Regions from separate parts of the Sinomonas flava genome, predicted to be linked through region 3. Evidence: riboswitches for the same ligand, from Rfam matches in the RefSeq annotation. Region 3 holds a riboswitch; each other region holds the start of a gene.

Region 1 (4,202 bases), on a different contig from region 3:
CTCCGAGCTTGGCGGACTGGTACTGGATGAGCATGGCCATGGCGTTCGCGATGACGAGGACCCACACGAGCAGATAGCTGTAGCGCGCCCCTGCAGTCAGGTTCGCCGCGACGTTCCCAGGGTCGACGTAGGCGACGGAGGCGACAAACGCCGGCCCCAGAGTTCCCAGGAGCATGATCCACCGGGAGCGCGACCCCGGGGTCCGCTCGGTCGCCTTCAAGGTCCTGCTCACCCTTCAGCCTCTCTGCTGCGCGCTCCCGGGGCTGTTCGCCGCACCGGAGACCCGTTTTTCGGTCTGCCTAAACTGTAGGCGCCGCCGGGGGAGGACGGCAAGGTGGCCGCGACCGGCCCGTTCCTAGGAGACGGAAGGGACGGCCCGCCAGACTTGCGTCAGGTAGGGGAGTGCGAGGGCTTCGCCGGGAGCGTGCCCGAGGTGCTCGTGGAGGTACCACGCGAGGTTCGACTCGACTTTGGCGCGGTGCCGCGCGTCGGCACGGAGGTAGTAGCTGCGCGACTTCGTGAGGTCCACGATGCCCTCCGGCGTGATGGGGTCCTCCCACCGGATGACAGCAGACTCCCAGCCGGTGAGCTCGGGGCCCGACGGCGGGTGGTAGCCGGGCTTGTGGACGTCGCCGGCGTGCATGATGCGGGAGAGCCGGTGGACCCACGGCACCGTTGTGTCGAGCTGGTTCCAGATGAGGCCGACCCGTCCCCCGGGGCGCAGGAGCCGCACGGCCTCCCGCGTGGCAGCCTCGGGGTCGAACCAGTGCCAGGCCTGGGCGGCGACGACGAGGTCCGCACAGCCGTCGGGAAGACCCGTCGACTCGGCAGGCGCGACGATGCAGTGCACGCCCGCGTATCGGCGGCCCAGTTCGGCGAGCATGTCCGCGGACGGGTCCACCGCGGTGACCCCGAGCCCATGCCGGGCTAGGAGGCCCGTGAACTTGCCCGTGCCGGCCCCGAGGTCGACGGCGGTCTCCGCGCCGTCGGGGACGAGCCACGCGACCGTCTCCGCCGGGTACCCGGGCCGGACCCTCTCGTAGTGCGCCCCGCCGGCCTCGAACGCGCTGGCGAGCTCGCGCCGTCGTGCGTCGTCCAGCTTCGGCCCGCCGCGTGCCATTCCCTGCCTCCCTCGTGGACTGCCGAGCCCACTCTATTCCGGCGTGCGAAGCGGCGCCGCCGTGGAAGTCAGGAGTCCGTGAGACAGGGGGCTGCGCCCGCGGTGCCTGGAGTGTTGGGGGCCCATGCGGGGAAGGGCCGCGAGTCGTGGGCGGGCACCCACCGGCCGGCGTCGACCGCGTAGTCGATCCCGAGCCCGTCCTCGACGAGCCCTCGCACTCCCGCCACAAGGCGCTCGACGTCCTCCAGCCGGGACCCGACCCCGAAGCTCGCGCGCAGCGAGCCCGACGGCAGGCCGAGGCGCTTCAGGAGCGGGTGCGCGCAGAACCGGCCGTCGCGCAGCCCCACGCCGTGCTCTGCCGAGAGGCAGGCGGCCACCAGCCCGGCGTCGTGCCCGGCCACCGAGAAGTTCACGACGCCGATCGCCTCCTTGGAGTCGTCGAACAGCCGGTGGACGGTGACGCCGTCGATCTCCGCGAGCCCCTCCAGGAGCGCGGCACGCAGCTGCTGTTCGTGCCGCTGCCACGCGGCCTCGTCGAGGGAGCCGAGGACCTCGGCCGCCCGGGCGAGGGTGGCCGCCCCGAGGACGTTGGGGGAGCCGGCCTCGTGCCGGGCCGGACCGTCCGCCCAGGTGACCGCGTCGAGGCGCACCTCCCGCACGGCGCCGCCTCCGGCAAGGTGGGGAGTGCCGGCGTCGAGCCAGTCGGCGCGGCCCACGAGGACGCCGCTGCCGAACGGCGCGTAGAGCTTGTGGCCGGAGAACGCGAGGTAGTCGATCTCCCCGGATGTTCCTGCGGCAGCCATGTCGATCCGGCGGTGCGGAGCCAGCTGGGCCGCGTCGACGACGATCCGGGCACCGTGCTCGTGCGCGATCGCGGCTAGTTCGGCGATGGGGAGGACCTCGCCCGTGACATTGGAGGCGCCCGTGACGGCGAGGAGGCCCACGCCGCCGTCGGACAGCGAGATCCGGACCCGCTCGAGCGTCTCGGCCAGGCTGGGCGCCGCGACGACGCTGCGGTGCGGGCGCGCCTGCCAGGGCAGGAGGTTTGCATGGTGCTCGATGTCCAGGTACAGGACCTCGCTCCCGGCCGGGACGCATCCTGCCAGAAGGTTGAGGGAGTCCGTCGTGTTGCGCGTGAACACCACCGCGTCGTCGGGCCGGGCCCGGACGAACCTGCGGACGGTCCCGCGGGCGTTCTCATACAGGCTCGTGCTGATCTGCGAGGCATACCCCGCACCCCGGTGGACGCTCGCGTAGAACGGCAGTACGTCGGTGAGATGGTCGGCAACGGCAGCGAGCGACGGGGCGGAGGCCGCATAGTCGAGATTGGCGTACCGGACCTCGTCCCCGCCCACCAACGGCGCCCGCAGGTCGGCGCCCACGACGGCGAGCAGCGGCTCGAGCGCGTCGGCGTACCGGTGGGGCGGGGCGGCGCTGGTGCCGACGGCTGTGTCGACGGCGGGCAGCAGGGAGGGCGGGACAGGGCTCATCGGCATTCCTCGTGACCGTGAGGGACCCGTGGCGGGTCCGCGCTTGCCGGGTCCGCTCCGGACCGGCCTGGTCGTCACCCGGGGCACCCCGCCGCGGTGGGAGGGTTGCCGGCCAGCAAACCGGGGTTTAGCGCTGGCACTCGTGACCTGTCCACGAGACTAGGCCACGGGGTGCGGAGGGTGCATCCGTGGCCGTCGAGCGTGTCGCATTGTGACAGCGCGTGTCAGGGCGCCTCCGAGACCGGCTCGCGCTCGGCGTGGAGACGACCGAGGACCTCCGAGTGGAGGATCCCGTTGGTCGCGAGGGCGTTCCCGCCCCACGGGCCGTCCTCCCCGTCCAGGGACGTGAAGCGCCCGCCCGCCTCCTTCACGATCGGGACCAGGGCCGCCATGTCGTACAGGGCGAGCTCGGGCTCGGTGGCGATGTCGACAGCTCCCTCCGCGACGAGGCAGTACGACCAGAAGTCCCCGTACGCTCGCGTCCTCCACACGTCCTCGGTGAGGCCGATGAAGCCGTCGAGGCTCCCGCGCTCCTTCCATCCCGAGAGCGAGGAGTACGAGAGCGAGGCGTCCTCGAGCCGCGCCACATTGGAGACCTTCAGCCGCGTCGCCGAGGCGAGCGAGCGGCCGGTATAGGCGCCGGCTCCCTTCACCGCCCACCACCGGCGGCCGAGGGCTGGCGCGCTCACCACGCCCATGACGATCTCGTCGCCGTCCGCCAGGGCGATGAGGGTGGCCCACACGGGCACGCCGCGGACAAAGTTCTTCGTGCCGTCGATCGGGTCGATGATCCACCGCCGCGCCCCGTGCCCCGTCGTGCCGAACTCCTCGCCGACCACGGCGTCCCGAGGCCTGGAGCGGGCAAGCTGGCCGCGGATGGCCTCCTCCGCCGCCCGGTCCGCGTCCGTCACCGGCGTGAGGTCGGGCTTCGTCTCGACCTTGAGGTCGAGGGCCTTGAACCGCTCCATGGTCTGGGCATCGACCGAGTCCGCCAGCACGTGGGCCAGCCGGAGGTCGTCGTTGTACGTCTCGGGCGCTTGCGTCATGGACCCCACGCTATCGCTTCGCGCCCTGCCGGAGCGGGAGGCTCCGCCTGGAAGAGGGGGCCCGCTACGCGCCGAGCTCCTTGGCGTCCTGCGCCTCCTCGCGCGAGCCGCTGCCGAGCAGACGGCGCAGCGACGCGAGGCGGGCCGGACCGGCGTCGCCCGCATTGCCCTCGGCGACCCACGCGTCGAGCCCGCAGCCGACAGCCGCGGCGTCGTGGCGGCAGCCCCGCTCGCACGCCGCGGTGCCGGGCTCGAGGTCGGCGAAGGCGCGCAGGATCCGGTCCGGGTCCACGTGCGCGAGGCCGAACGACCGAATCCCCGGGGTGTCGATGATCCAGCTCCCCGGCGGGGCCTCGGAGAGGCGGAGGGCAAGCGCCGACGACGAGGTGTGCCGCCCGCGCCCGGTCACGGCGTTCACGCCTCCGGTGGCCCGGTCAGCGCCGGTGAGCGCGTTGACCATGGTCGACTTGCCCACACCCGAATGGCCGAGCAGCACCGTCACGTGCCCGTCGAGTTCCGCGCGCAGCTCCGCGACGGCCTCCGCGT
Region 2 (4,202 bases), on a different contig from region 3:
GAGTCGGGGCTGACCGAGCCGGTGCGCGCCGGGCGGGAGGTGTTCTACCAGCGGGGCCGCGTGGGCGAGGAGCTTCTGGCCCGCGCCTGATGCTGTTGAGGGGTCATGTCCCTGCCTTGAGGGGTCATATTTCTAGAGAGCGGATTCCTGTTCTTAGAGACATGACCCCTCAACCTCCGGACCGGGGCCTGAGAGGCTAGGGATGTGACCCCACAAGGAGGGGCTAGCTAGCCGGCGGAGGCCGGGACTGCGGCCGTCGCCTCGCCGATGCTGTGCAGCGCGACTGGGGAGACCCCGTTGACGAACCAATCCCCCAGCCCGCGCGCCTTGAACGCCACGGGATTGTGCGTCGCGACCGTGCGCGCGTTGCGCCAGTGGCGATCCAGCGCCTTGCCCCGGGACACCGCGGAGGCGCCGGCCGTGTCGAAGAGCTGCTGCGCGGCGTCGATGACCAGCGGCGGCACGGCCACCTGGGCGAGGTCGACGGCGACCGCTCCCCGCGCGTAGCGGTCCTCGGCGCTCGCGTCGGGGCCCAGCGCGAGGGCGTCATCGAGCTCGCGGGCGGCCGCCAGCACCGACGACTCCGCGGCGAACGACTTCGCGGCGAGCTGGCCTACGAGGTTCAGGATGAGTGGGTCCTCGCGGAACAGCTGGCCTGAGCCTGTGGAGAACGTCCGCGTCCGCTTCGCGACGAGCGACGACGCGTCGCGCACCACGGCCTTGCCGATCCCGGCGAGGACGGACAGGAGCATCAGCTGCAGGAACGCGGGCTCGTGGGTGGTGGACTCGGTGCGCGGCACGGTGTCCTCGGCAGGGATCGGGACCTCGCGGAACACCGCCGTCCCGGTGCCGGTCATCTGCTGGCCGAATCCGTCCCAGTCGTCGCGGATCTCGACGCCGGCGTGCCGGGTCGGGGCGATCGCGTACAGCCGCGAGCTCCCGCCCTCAGGGGACGCCATGACGGCCACGTAGTCGGCGAAGATCGTCCCGGTCGTGTAGTACTTCTCGCCGGTGAGGAGGTACCCGCCGCCGCCCGCGGGCACGAGCCTGGTCGCCACCGTGCCGAGGGCGTTGCCGGAGCGCTCGGTCGCGGCGTTGCCGAAGATCGCGCCGTCGACGACGCGGCCGAACCACCGCGCGCGGAAGGCCTCGTCCTGGAGCGAGATCGTCTCGACGAACGCGAAGTGGGAGCGCAGCAGGTGCGCCACCGACGAGTCCGCGGCGGCGAGGTCGACGAGCAGGCGCACGAGGGTCTCGACGGATACTCCGAAGCCGCCGTGCTCGGCCGGGACGCGGAGGCGGCCGAACCCGGCCTCCTTGAGCCACGTGACCTGCTCGAACGGCAGCGTCCGGCCCAGTTCGCGATCCAAGGCACCCTCGGCAATGCGATCGAAGACCGGTGCGAAGCGCTCGGCGAGCTCCGTGTACGAGGCGGGGCCCGGCGTCGTGCGTCCCATGTGTGCATCCCTCTCCGGCGGGCCATCGGCGGGCGCACGCCGTCGAACAGTATTCGGCGCCAGCAGGCCGAGCGCGAGTGTGACGAAATAATTTGCATCGTTACGCCCTTTCTCGGGAGAATCACACTGACCATCCCGAGCGGCCGAGAGATCTGGATCTGTGACGCCGCAGCAACCATTGCCCCCAAATGCCGGAACAACGGCCGGAGCCAAAGGTGCTACTGCCAGAAGCGATGGTGAGCGATCAGGCACATCCTGCGCTGCACGTCGCGCCCGAGTTCCAAGGAGCGCAGCATGACCAACCACCGCATCGACTTCGAGACCCCGCTGAAGTTCGCGTACTGGGTGCCCAACGTCTCGGGCGGCCTCGTCGTCTCGACCATCGAGCAGCGCACCAACTGGGAGTTCGAGTACAACAAGAAGCTCGCCCGCATCGCGGAGGACTCCGGCTTCGAGTACGCCCTGACCCAGACCCGCTACGCCGCGAGCTACGGCGCGGACAAGCAGCACGAGGCGACCTCGTTCAGCCTCGCCCTCCTCGGCGCGACCGACCGGCTCAAGGTCATCTCCGCCGTACACCCCGGCATGTGGCACCCGGGTGTCCTCGCCAAGTTCATCATCACCGCGGACCACCTCTCCGGAGGTCGCGCGGCCGTGAACATCGTCTCCGGCTGGCTCAAGGACGAGTTCGTGAACTTCGGCCTGCCGTGGCTCGAGCACGACGAGCGCTACGTGCGCACCGAAGAGTTCATCAACGTGCTCCGCGGCCTGTGGACCCAGAAGGGCTACTCGCAGTCCGGCACGTACTACAACATCAAGGACTTCACCCTCAGCCCGGCCCCGCTGGACATCCCCGGCCGCGCGCACCCCGAGATCTTCTTCGGCGGCAATTCGACGGCCGCGCAGGCCGCCGCGGGCCGCACCGCGGACTGGTACTTCTCCAACGGCCGCGACCTCGAGCCGTTCAAGGACAACATCCGCGGCGTCCTGGCCGCCGCGCAGGACGGCCGGACCGCCCCGAACCCGCCGAAGTTCGGCCTCAACGGCTTCGTGATTGCCCGCGAGAGCGAGAAGGAGGCGCAGGAGACCCTGCGCGAGATCATCGCCAAGGCGCACAAGCCGGCCGTCGAGGGCTTCGCCGCCGCCGTCAAGGAGGCCGGCCAGTCCACGAAGGACGGCAAGGGAATGTGGGAGGACTCGACCTTCGAGGACCTCGTCCAGTACAACGACGGCTTCCGCACCAAGCTCATCGGCACCCCGGAGCAGATTGCCGAGCGGATGGTCGAGTACAAGAAGATCGGCGTAAACCTGTTCCTCACCGGCTACCTGCACTTCCAGGAGGAGGTCGAGGCGTTCGGCCGCGATGTCCTCCCGATCGTCCGCGAGCTCGAGGCGGACCTGGCCCGGAAGAACGGCACGGAGCTGCGCACGGACCTGCTCCCGGTGACCGGATTCCAGGCTGCCGGGGCGAACGCCTGATGGCCGAGCGCCAGTTCGGGTTCCGCACCCGCGCCCTGCACGCCGGCGGCACGCCCGACGCCGAGCACGGCGCCCGGGCGGTGCCGATCTACCAGTCCACGTCGTTCGTGTTCAAGGACTCGGACGACGCCGCGAACCTCTTCGCGCTGCAGAAGTACGGCAACATCTACTCCCGCATCGGCAACCCCACGGTCGCGGCGTTCGAGGAGCGCATCGCGTCCCTCGAGGGCGGCCTCGGAGCGGTCGCTACGAGCTCGGGCATGGCCGCGGAGTTCATCACGTTCGCCGCACTCACCCAGGCCGGGGACCACATCGTCGCCTCCTCCAAGCTCTACGGCGGCACGATCACGCAGCTCGACGTGACCCTGCGCCGCTTCGGGGTCGAGACGACGTTCGTGGATTCGACCGACCCGGCCGCGTTCAAGTCGGCCCTGCGCGAGAACACCAAGGCCGTCTACACCGAGGTAGTGGCCAACCCCTCCGGCGACATCGCCGACGTCGCCGGCCTGGCCGCCGTCGCCCACGAGCACGGCATCCCGCTCGTGGTGGACTCCACGCTGACGCCGCCGTACATTTTCCGGCCGATCGAGCACGGCGCGGACATCGTGATCCACTCGGCCACGAAGTTCCTCGGCGGCCACGGCACGACCCTGGGCGGCGTCGTCGTCGAGTCCGGCACGTTCAACTGGGCCAACGGCAAGTTCCCCTCCATGACCGAGCCCGTGCCGAGCTACGGCAACGTCACGTGGTGGGGCAACTTCGGCGAGTACGGCTTCCTCATGAAGCTGCGCTCCGAGCAGCTGCGCGACATCGGCCCGTCCCTGTCGCCGCAGTCCGCGTTCCAGCTCCTGCAGGGCGTCGAGACGCTCCCGCAGCGCATGGACGCGCACCTCGCCAACGCCAAGGCGGTCGCGGAGTGGCTCGAGGCCGATCCGCGCGTGACCTACGTGAACTACGCGGGCCTGCCCTCGCACCCGCAGTACGAGTTCGCCCAGGGCATCCTGCCGCTCGGCGTGGGCTCGGTGTTCAGCTTCGGTGTGAGGGGCGGCCGCGAGGCCGGGTCCCGCTTCATCGAGGCCCTTCAGCTCGCGTCGCACCTGGCCAACATCGGCGACGCCCGCACGCTCGTGCTGCACCCGGCCTCGACCACGCACCAGCAGCTCTCCGCCGAGCAGCTCGTCGCGGCGGGCGTGCCGGGTGACCTCATCCGCTTCTCGGTGGGGCTCGAGGACGTCGAGGACATCATCTGGGACCTCGACCAGGCGT
Region 3 (4,202 bases):
CGATGGGCGCGCGGTCGGCGTCGTGCGTCAGGACGAAGACCGGCGCGTGGAACGGCGGCTCGTCGCCCCACCATCCGCGCCAGTCCGGATTGTCCGGGAACGTGTGCAGGCCGAACATCCCAGCGCCCATGATCTCGGCGCCGATGCCCTCGAAGTAGGCCGCCCCGTAGCGGTCGTCGACACCGGTGGTGCCCTCCCCGGAGCGGTCGCCGAGGACCCGCTCGCGGAACGTCCTGGTGCCGGTGTATGCGGCGACGAGGCGCGCCCAGTCCTCGCCCATCGGGTTCTCCGGCGTCTGGTCGGCGGTCGACGCGTAGCCGTCGAGGGAGATGTTGAGGTCGAGGCGAACGGCCATGTGTGGCTCCTTCGGGGGTGGGGGAGTGACGAGGCAGCGCGGCGACGCGGCCCCACCGCAGCCCCGGGGCCTTGTCATCCAGTGCCATTGTGCCGCTCGGGCTCCCGCTGGGCGAGGAGGCGCCCAGTCAGCGGACGATCTTGAAGTTGAACTCCGGCGTCCCAAGAGCGCCCCACAGGCGCAGCCACACGGGAAGGAGCATCTCGGTGCCGCGGGCCGTCGTGATGTCGCCGAGGTCGATGATGTCCTGGTGGCCCATCTCCGCCAGGAGCCCGGACACGGTGGCCTTCGCCGCGGCGTCGTTCCCGGAGACGAACACAGTGCTGGCCTCGCCCAGCTTGGCGGGGTCCGCCATGAGGGACGCGTTGAGCGTGTTGAGGGTCTTCACCACGAGCGCGTCGGGGTGTGCGCGCTGGATCTGCTCGCCGAGCGAGTCGGTGTCCTTCACGAACAGTGTCGGCGGCATGCCGGCGCTGAGGTCCAGCGGGTTCGCGATGTCGACGAGGACCTTGCCCGTGAGGTTCTCCTGGCCTGCCAGTGCGAGGACCTCGAGGGCTGCTCCGCCGCTGGTGGCGTTGATGGCGAGCTCGGCGGCCGAGGCGGCGTCGGTGAACGCGGCGAGCCCCACGGCCGGGTTCGCCGCAGCCCAGGCGGCGAACGCGTCGTCGCCGGTACGGGCGAGGGTCTCGTCCGGGTTGCGGGTGCCAATGGTGACGGCGTGGCCGAGCTCGGCGAGGCGGGCCGCGAGGGCGCGCCCGACCATGCCGGTGCCGAGTACTGCGATCTTCATGGTGCTCCTTCGAGTCGCCATCCGTTCGATGTGACGGATCGTTCCGTCTATTATTTGTGACGGATCGGTCCGTCTGTCAAGCTGGAAGGGCACGGACGGCACGAGGAGGAAGATCGCGGTGACGCGGCGGACGGCTGAAGAGAACAGGCGCAACATCCTGGAGGTGGCCACGCGCCTCTACTACCAGCAGGGGATCCGCGCGGTGGGCATGGACGCTGTCGTGAAGGAGTGCGGCGTTGGGAACGCCACGGTCTACCGGCAGTTCCCCACCAAGGACGCTCTGGCCACCGCCTATGTCCGAGGCGGTGCCGACGCGTGGTTCGAGCGCATGGAGCAGGCCGCGGCCGAGTATGTGGACCCCCGGCAGAAGCTCAGCGCAGTGTTCGAGGTCCTCGCGGAGGACACCGCTGGGGCGGGGTACCGGGGCTGCCCCATGCTGAACACGAATACCGAGTTCCCCGAGGGCGACCACCCTGCGCACCGTGTCGCCGTCGACCACAAGCAGAGGGTGCGTGACTGGCTCCGCACGCTTGCCGAGCAGGCAGGCGCCGAAGATCCCGGCCTCCTGGCCGAGGAATTGCTGATCGTGCTGAACGGCGCCTACGCCACCGCGGCGGTCCTCGATGGGCGCACGTACGGCAACCGCGCGCTCGGTCTGGCCCGGCGGCTCATCGACGAGGCCTGCCCGCAGCGCTGACGCGTATCCGGCGTGCAGGTCCCTGAGCTGACCGGAACACCGCCAAGCCGTCGTCGTGGATGTATGCCTTCGATACTCAGTCGTTTCGTCATCGAGGGTCATGTGGGCCGGAGGCAATGTGACCTTTTAGGGCGCGCTGTTGCCCACCGCGACGTCACGGGTCGTTGTTACGGAGATGGATAGACGGGACTGGTGGGGTTCCGTAGATTCGGGCCCAGGATCAAGAGTCCCGGCGTGAAGCTCTGGCTGGCCGGGCGGCAACCCTCTCCCGTAGTGGGGTGCCCCAGATGAAGATCCGGCCGCGGTGGCCATCCGCGGCAAGTACGGCGCCCGCGAACCGCGGGCGTCCGGGGGATTGGACCACCATGACTGTCACCATCGGGGAGCAGGCCGTCGGCGGCGCGGACGTGCCCCGCGCCATGGGGCACTGGGCCGCTGGCATCGCCGTCGTCCCCTTCGCCGCGGCGGCCGACGACGTCCCGCACCTCGAGTGTCGCCGCTGGCAGCGGGTGGACGCGGGGCACCGCCTCATCCTGACCGGGCAGGCTGTGGGCCCGTGGTGTCCGGGGAGTTTCCTTCCTCTGACCAACCACGAGTACCGGGCCAAGTAGCGCGCCCAGGTTCTTTCTCTTTTCTCCTTATCGCGCGCGGAGTGCCGCTGCGCCCATGAGGGCTGCCTCCGTGCGCCCAGAAACCCTAGGAAAACCCGATGAAAACACTTGCATCCATTGCCGGAGCCGCGCTGGCAGCCGTCCTCGCCGCGGCCGTTTCGGCCTGCTCAGGCCCTGCCGCCGCCACAGGCGCAGGTCAGGAGACCACCGAGCTGCGGTACCAGGGATCCGCGAACAACGTCACCCTCCCCGAACTCGCACAGGATCTCGGCTTCCTCGGCGACGTCAAGCTCGTCTGGGTGGGCAACACGACCAGCGGGCCCCAGGACATCCAGTCCGCCGCGACCGGCCAGACGGACTTCGGCGGCGCCTTCACCGGCGCCGTGGTCAAGCTCGCCGAAGCCGGCGCCCCCGTGAAGGCGGTCGTGAACTACTACGGCGAGGACGAGAAGACCTTCAACGGCTTCTACGTCAAGGACGACAGCCCGATCCGCACCGCCCGTGACCTCATCGGCAGGAAGGTCGCCGTCAACACTCTCGGGGCGCATTCCGAGGCCGTCCTCGACACTTGGCTCGAGAAGAACGGGCTGACCCCCGAGGAGATCAGGCAGGTTCAGCTGGTGGTCCTCCCACCCAACGACACTGAGGAAGCGGTCCGCCGCGGGCAGGTCGACGTCGGCGTGCTGGGGGGAGTCCTCCAGGACAACGCCGTCGCCGGAGGCGGCCTGCGTTCGCTCTTCAGCGACTACGCCCTGTTCGGGGCCTTCGCCGGAGGACAGTACGTCTTCCGCAGCGATTTCATCGCCAAGAACCCTGACACGGTGCGCGCGTTCACGACCGGCGTCGCCAAAGCCATCGAGTGGGAGCGCACCACTCCGCGGGAGACCGTGATCGAGCGCTTCACCCAGATCATCGAGAAGCGCAACCGCGGCGAGAGCACCAAGAACCTGAAGTACTGGAAGAGCGTGGGCGTACCCCGCGCCGGGATCATCACCGACACGGACTTCACCCGCTGGGACGCCTGGCTGAACAGGGCCGGGATCGTGGGTGGGCCCATCACGCCGTCCAAGTACTACACCAACGAATTCAACGATCTCGCGAAGGGATGACCATGACCCCTAAGATCAGCCTGCGCGGCGTCAGCCAGCACTTCCAGGTCCGCGGCGGAGGGACCCTGACGGCCCTCGACAGCCTCACCCTCGACGTCCAGGACGGCGAATTCCTCACCCTGGTCGGACCGAGCGGCTCCGGCAAGACCACCCTCCTGGATCTGCTTGCCGGCCTCACGAGACCCGCCTCGGGTGAAGTCCTCGTGGACGGCACGCCGATCACCGGCCCCGGGCGGGACCGGGCCGTCGTGTTCCAGCAGTACGCCCTCTTCCCCTGGCGCACTGCCTCCCAGAACGTCTCGATCGGACTCGAAGGGACAGGGCTGGGCAGGGGCGAACGGGCCGAGCGGGCCACCCACTACCTCGGCCTCGTCGGGCTCGCCGGCTTCGAGGACCGCTACCCCCACGAGCTCTCGGGCGGCATGAAGCAGCGCGTGGCGATTGCCCGCAGCCTCGCGTTCGAACCCGACATCCTCCTCATGGACGAGCCCTTCGCCGCGCTCGACGCCCAGACGCGCGAGCAGCTCCAGGGCGAGCTGCTCCGGATCTGGCGAGCCACCGGCAAGACGATCGTGTTCATCACCCACGGCATCGAGGAGGCGGTCTACCTCGGACAGCGGGTCGCCGTCCTCAGCTCCCG
Region 4 (4,202 bases), on a different contig from region 3:
TCGGGCCGTGCTGCCCACGCTTTCCCACGATCCGGGCGTTGAGCACCGGCTCCGGAAGGCCCGCGCGCAGCAGGGCGAGCCGCAGCGCCGTCTCCTGCGGCGAATCCGAGCCGACCCGGATCAGCGCGAGGGCCAGCCGCGCCTTGCGGATCCCCCGTTTGCCCCGATGCCGGGCGACGATGTCCCGCAGGTCTCCCACCGTGCAGTGCGGCTCCTCGCGGCCCTCCAGCTCGGGATACGGGATCCGGACGCAGGCGTCACCCACGGCGACCAACTCATCCAGCGTGATCCGTTCAGCCAGGTCGAGCCAGGTCCGGGCAGGGCTCGTGACCGGGATGCCTCCGACGAGCATGGTCTCGCCGGGCAGGAGCTTCGCCCGGTGCACGACGACGTGCGGCCGCTTCAGGTGCGCTGCCCCCTCGGGCCGGATCACGTGGAAGACCTCGTCCTCACCCAGCCCCCGCTTCCGGGTTGGGAGGCCATGGAGCTCTGCGGCCGTCGCGTGGGAGGCCGCGCACTGCTCGTTGACCTCGACGAACGGGCGGACCCGCGCGCCCAAGGTGAGCGCCGCCGTCGTGCCCTGTCCCCTGATCCCGCGGCCCAGGGGCCGGAGGCTCCGGTGGCGCAGCCTGCCCTTGCTGACCCCGGCGTGGGCGGCCTCGGCCACCGTGAAGGGCCGTCCGGAGAGCTGCTGGGGGAGACGCCGCGGGGTCTTCATGCCCTCATGAGAGCAGAATCGGGACAAGGCGGCAGAAGTTATCCACACCCCCTCATCGACTGCTCCGCAAGTGTCGTTTTGAGGCCCCAGAACGACACTTACGGAGCAGTCGATGGACCGGGGAGGACGCCGAGGCGGGCCAGACGACGGCGCGCGGCCGCCTCACTCGGCGACATCGGGTCGAGGGCCCGACCCACGACGGCGAGGGTCGCCTTCGCGGCGCCCGTCACCGGGAGCGGCACCGGCCCGAGGCGGGGGCGCACGAGCCCCAGCAGGTCCAGGTGCCGCTGCGGCATCCCCGCGACCACCGCGTTGAACAGCACGGCGTAGCCCGGGCGCAGCAGCGGGTCGAGCGGCGGCCGGCGCAGGAACGAGACCACGTCGGCCAGGCGCGGTCCGCCGGCAAGCTGCCCGGCGGTGTCGTACGCCTCCATCCGTTCGACGAGGGCGGACGCGGTGCGCGGTGGGTCGGCCACCCCCATGAGCTCCCCGGCCACGGCCCACTCCCCCACGTAGCGGTCCGCGCCCCCGGGAACCGGCCCGGCAAGCGATTCGTACGCCCGCAGGAACGCGTCCGTGAAGGCGAGGTGGACCCACTCGGCCAGTGTGGAGTCATTGGCGGAGTAGTGCTCGTGCGTGCCGTGGCCCGTGACGAACTCCCCCTCCACGGGCACGTGCCGCTTACGCACCCACGCGCACGCACGGCGGGCGGCCGCGGTGTCCCCGTAGGTGACGGTGAAGATCCAGCGGATCGTGCCGGCGAGCCGCGCGAGGGGGTCGGCGCGGTAGTTCGAGTGCTCCACGACACCGGCGAGCACGCCCGGGTGCAGGGCCTGCGTGAGCAGGGCGCGGATGCCGGCGGCGATGGGCGTCATGCCCCCGTGGACGGCCCAGACCGCGGAGTCAGGCGCGAAGTACCCGGCGTCGTCGCCCTCTTCGAGGGCTTCCTCCCAGGCCAGGTTCCCCTCGGACTGGCCGGAGAAGGTCGTCAGGAGGCGGCGCCGCAGCGGGCCGATGAGCGTGTCGTTGAGACCGGTGGTCACTCATCCAGCGTACCGGCGGGTTGGCTGGCCGGGGCCCCCTCCGGTCAAGGGGAGCCGGGGCCCCGGCTGCCTGGCGCTGATGCGCCGTCGGTCTACTTTGCCCAGTACACGTGGTTGGTCAGGGGGACGAACTCCTCCGGATCCGAGACGCTGACCACCTCGCCGATCAGGATGACGTGGTCCCCCGCGTCCACCCGCTGCCAGAGGCGACACTCGAGGTGCGGGACGTCGTCGGCCACAATCGGCGAACCCAGCGTCCCGGGCTCCCAGGCCAGTCCCGCGAACTTGTCCGTCCCCTTCGCCGCGAACCGTGCCACGAGGTCCCGATGGGACTCGGACAGGATGTGCACGGCGTAGTTGTCGGTGCGGTTCCAGATCTCGAATGAGCTCGACTTCTTGTCCACCGCCCACGAGACGAGCGGCGGGTCGAGGCTGATCGACGTGAACGAGTTGCTCACGAGGCCTGCGATCGCGCCGCCGTCCGAGGTGGTGATGACGGCGATGCCCGTGGCCCAGTGCCCCATGGCGCGGCGCAGGTCCGCGCCCGTCACGAGGTCGAGGGGTGTCGCTGTCATGGGCTCCTCCAGCTAGTCGGCCGGACGCCCACGGTTCGCAGGCGCCGTACTTGCCGCGGATGGCCACCGCGGCCGGATCTTCATCTGGGGCACCCCACTACGGGAGAGGGTTGCCGCCCGGCCAGCCAGAGCTTCGCGCCGGGACTCTTGATCCTGTCCCTCACAGTACGGAAGGAATCCACCGGTCGTCCAACGTATCCGCGAGCGGTGGAAACACGCGGACACATTGTCATTTGTTACGCACGCCCCGACCTCTGGTTTTGCACGGCGGGCGTTCTTTACGTGAAATGTGAAGTGACCATCCCGAGCGGCCGAGAGATCTGGCTCCGTGACGCCGCAGCAACCATGGCCCCCGCAGGGGCCACAGGTGCTACCGCCAGAACCGATGGAGATGCACATGCCTTCTGCCCTGGCCCAGCCGACTTCCGAGGCCACCCACCGCGGTTCCGCCCTCGCCGCGCCCCGCGCCGCCTCGCTGGAGTTCCGCGGCGTCGCCCAGTCCTTCGCCGCCCGCCGAGGCCGGCACCCCGGGACGGGCGCGCACGACGGCGTGACCCACGTCCTGCGCGACGTCGACCTCGCGCTGGCCCCGGGTGAGATCGTGGCCCTGCTGGGCCCGAGCGGCTCGGGAAAGTCCACGCTGCTACGCATCGCCGCCGGACTCGACGCCCCCGCGACCGGGGAACTTCTCGTGGGCGGGGCGCCGAGCAGCGGCATCTCGCCCCTGTGCGCCGTTGGCTTCCAGGAGCCCCGGCTCCTGCCCTGGCTGAGCGTGCACGACAACGTCGCCCTGGGCCTGCCTAAGGGGACCGACAAGCGCGAGGGGCGCGCCGCCGTCGACCGCCTCCTGGCCCTCGTGGGCCTGACCCACTGCGCGGCGTACCGCCCGGGCGAGATCTCCGGCGGCATGGCCCAGCGGGCCTCGCTGGCCCGTGCCCTGGCCCGGCGCCCCGGGGTGCTGCTCCTGGACGAGCCGTTCGGCGCCCTCGATGCGCTCACCCGGCTGAAGATGCAGGACCTCCTCCTGCGCGTCCACGAGGCCGAGCCCACGACGGTGCTGCTCGTGACCCACGACGTCGACGAGGCGCTCCAGCTCGCCGACCGCGTCGTGGTGCTCGGCTCCGAGGACGGCGTGCCCGGCGCCACGATCCAGCACGTCCTGGACGTCCCGGGCGAGCGCCCACGCGACCGCGCCGACGCCGAGCTCGCCCGCCTCCGCGGCACCCTCCTGTCCACGCTCGGCGTGGACACGCACCACCACTGACTTTCCCCTGCAACTCCACCCGCACCCGCACCCGCAAGAAGAGGTTTCCCATGCCTGCCCTGCACTCGTCCCGTCGCTCCTTCCTTGCCCTCGGCCTCGGCGCCGCCGCCCTCGGTCTGAGCGCATGCGCCGGCGAGGGCTCCGGCGGCTCGGCGCCCGCTGCGAAGGCGGCCGGGACCCTGAACATCGACTGGGCCACGTACAACCCGCTGTCGGTCGTCATCAAGGAGAAGGGCTGGCTCGAGGAGGCCCTCAAGCCCTCGGGCGTCGGCGTCAACTGGGTCCAGTCCGCTGGCTCGAACAAGGCCAACGAAGCCCTCCGCGCCGGTGCCGTCGACGTGGGCTCCACCGCCGGCTCGGCCGCCCTCCTGGCCCGCGCGAACGGCTCGCCCATCAAGGCGATCAGCCTCTACTCCCAGCCGGAGTGGGCAGCGCTCGTGGTCGGCAAGGACTCGAAGATCTCCTCGGTGGCGGACCTCAAGGGCAGGCAGATCGCCGCGACGAAGGGCACCGACCCGTACTTCTTCCTGCTGCAGGCCCTCGAGGCCAACGGGCTCAAGCAGTCCGACGTGACGGTCCAGAACCTCCAGCACGCTGACGGC

The links. A riboswitch is a leader RNA that binds a small molecule or an ion and turns the genes downstream of it on or off. The one in region 3 is predicted to bind S-adenosylmethionine.
Region 1: another riboswitch for S-adenosylmethionine. It lies ahead of ABD298_RS04745 (aminotransferase class V-fold PLP-dependent enzyme); the one in region 3 lies ahead of ABD298_RS18020 (hypothetical protein).
Region 2: another riboswitch for S-adenosylmethionine. It lies ahead of sfnG (dimethylsulfone monooxygenase SfnG); the one in region 3 lies ahead of ABD298_RS18020 (hypothetical protein).
Region 4: another riboswitch for S-adenosylmethionine. It lies ahead of ABD298_RS13775 (ABC transporter ATP-binding protein); the one in region 3 lies ahead of ABD298_RS18020 (hypothetical protein).

The regions. Positions count from the first base shown of each region.
Region 1 covers NZ_BAAAQW010000003.1:438,002-442,203, reverse strand. Annotated here, with positions in the region: gene ABD298_RS04755 (Nramp family divalent metal transporter) at 1-232, opposite strand, end outside; gene ABD298_RS04750 (class I SAM-dependent methyltransferase) at 356-1,120, opposite strand; gene ABD298_RS04745 (aminotransferase class V-fold PLP-dependent enzyme) at 1,189-2,610, opposite strand; SAM riboswitch class IV at 2,645-2,758, opposite strand; gene hisN (histidinol-phosphatase) at 2,835-3,656, opposite strand; gene rsgA (ribosome small subunit-dependent GTPase A) at 3,721-4,202, opposite strand, start outside.
Region 2 covers NZ_BAAAQW010000001.1:164,187-168,388, reverse strand. Annotated here, with positions in the region: gene ABD298_RS00850 (ArsR/SmtB family transcription factor) at 1-90, shown strand, start outside; gene ABD298_RS00845 (acyl-CoA dehydrogenase family protein) at 228-1,457, opposite strand; SAM riboswitch class I at 1,585-1,697, shown strand; gene sfnG (dimethylsulfone monooxygenase SfnG) at 1,752-2,936, shown strand; gene ABD298_RS00835 (O-acetylhomoserine aminocarboxypropyltransferase/cysteine synthase family protein) at 2,936-4,202, shown strand, end outside.
Region 3 covers NZ_BAAAQW010000014.1:112,266-116,467, reverse strand. Annotated here, with positions in the region: gene ABD298_RS18035 (dihydrofolate reductase family protein) at 1-355, opposite strand, end outside; gene ABD298_RS18030 (NADPH-dependent F420 reductase) at 483-1,145, opposite strand; gene ABD298_RS18025 (TetR/AcrR family transcriptional regulator) at 1,264-1,842, shown strand; SAM riboswitch class IV at 2,061-2,172, shown strand; gene ABD298_RS18020 (hypothetical protein) at 2,208-2,453, shown strand; gene ABD298_RS18015 (ABC transporter substrate-binding protein) at 2,552-3,562, shown strand; gene ABD298_RS18010 (ABC transporter ATP-binding protein) at 3,565-4,202, shown strand, end outside.
Region 4 covers NZ_BAAAQW010000007.1:97,968-102,169, forward strand. Annotated here, with positions in the region: gene ABD298_RS13760 (hypothetical protein) at 1-718, opposite strand, end outside; gene ABD298_RS13765 (oxygenase MpaB family protein) at 817-1,761, opposite strand; gene ABD298_RS13770 (flavin reductase family protein) at 1,854-2,336, opposite strand; SAM riboswitch class IV at 2,378-2,489, opposite strand; SAM riboswitch class I at 2,632-2,728, shown strand; gene ABD298_RS13775 (ABC transporter ATP-binding protein) at 2,734-3,600, shown strand; gene ABD298_RS13780 (aliphatic sulfonate ABC transporter substrate-binding protein) at 3,651-4,202, shown strand, end outside.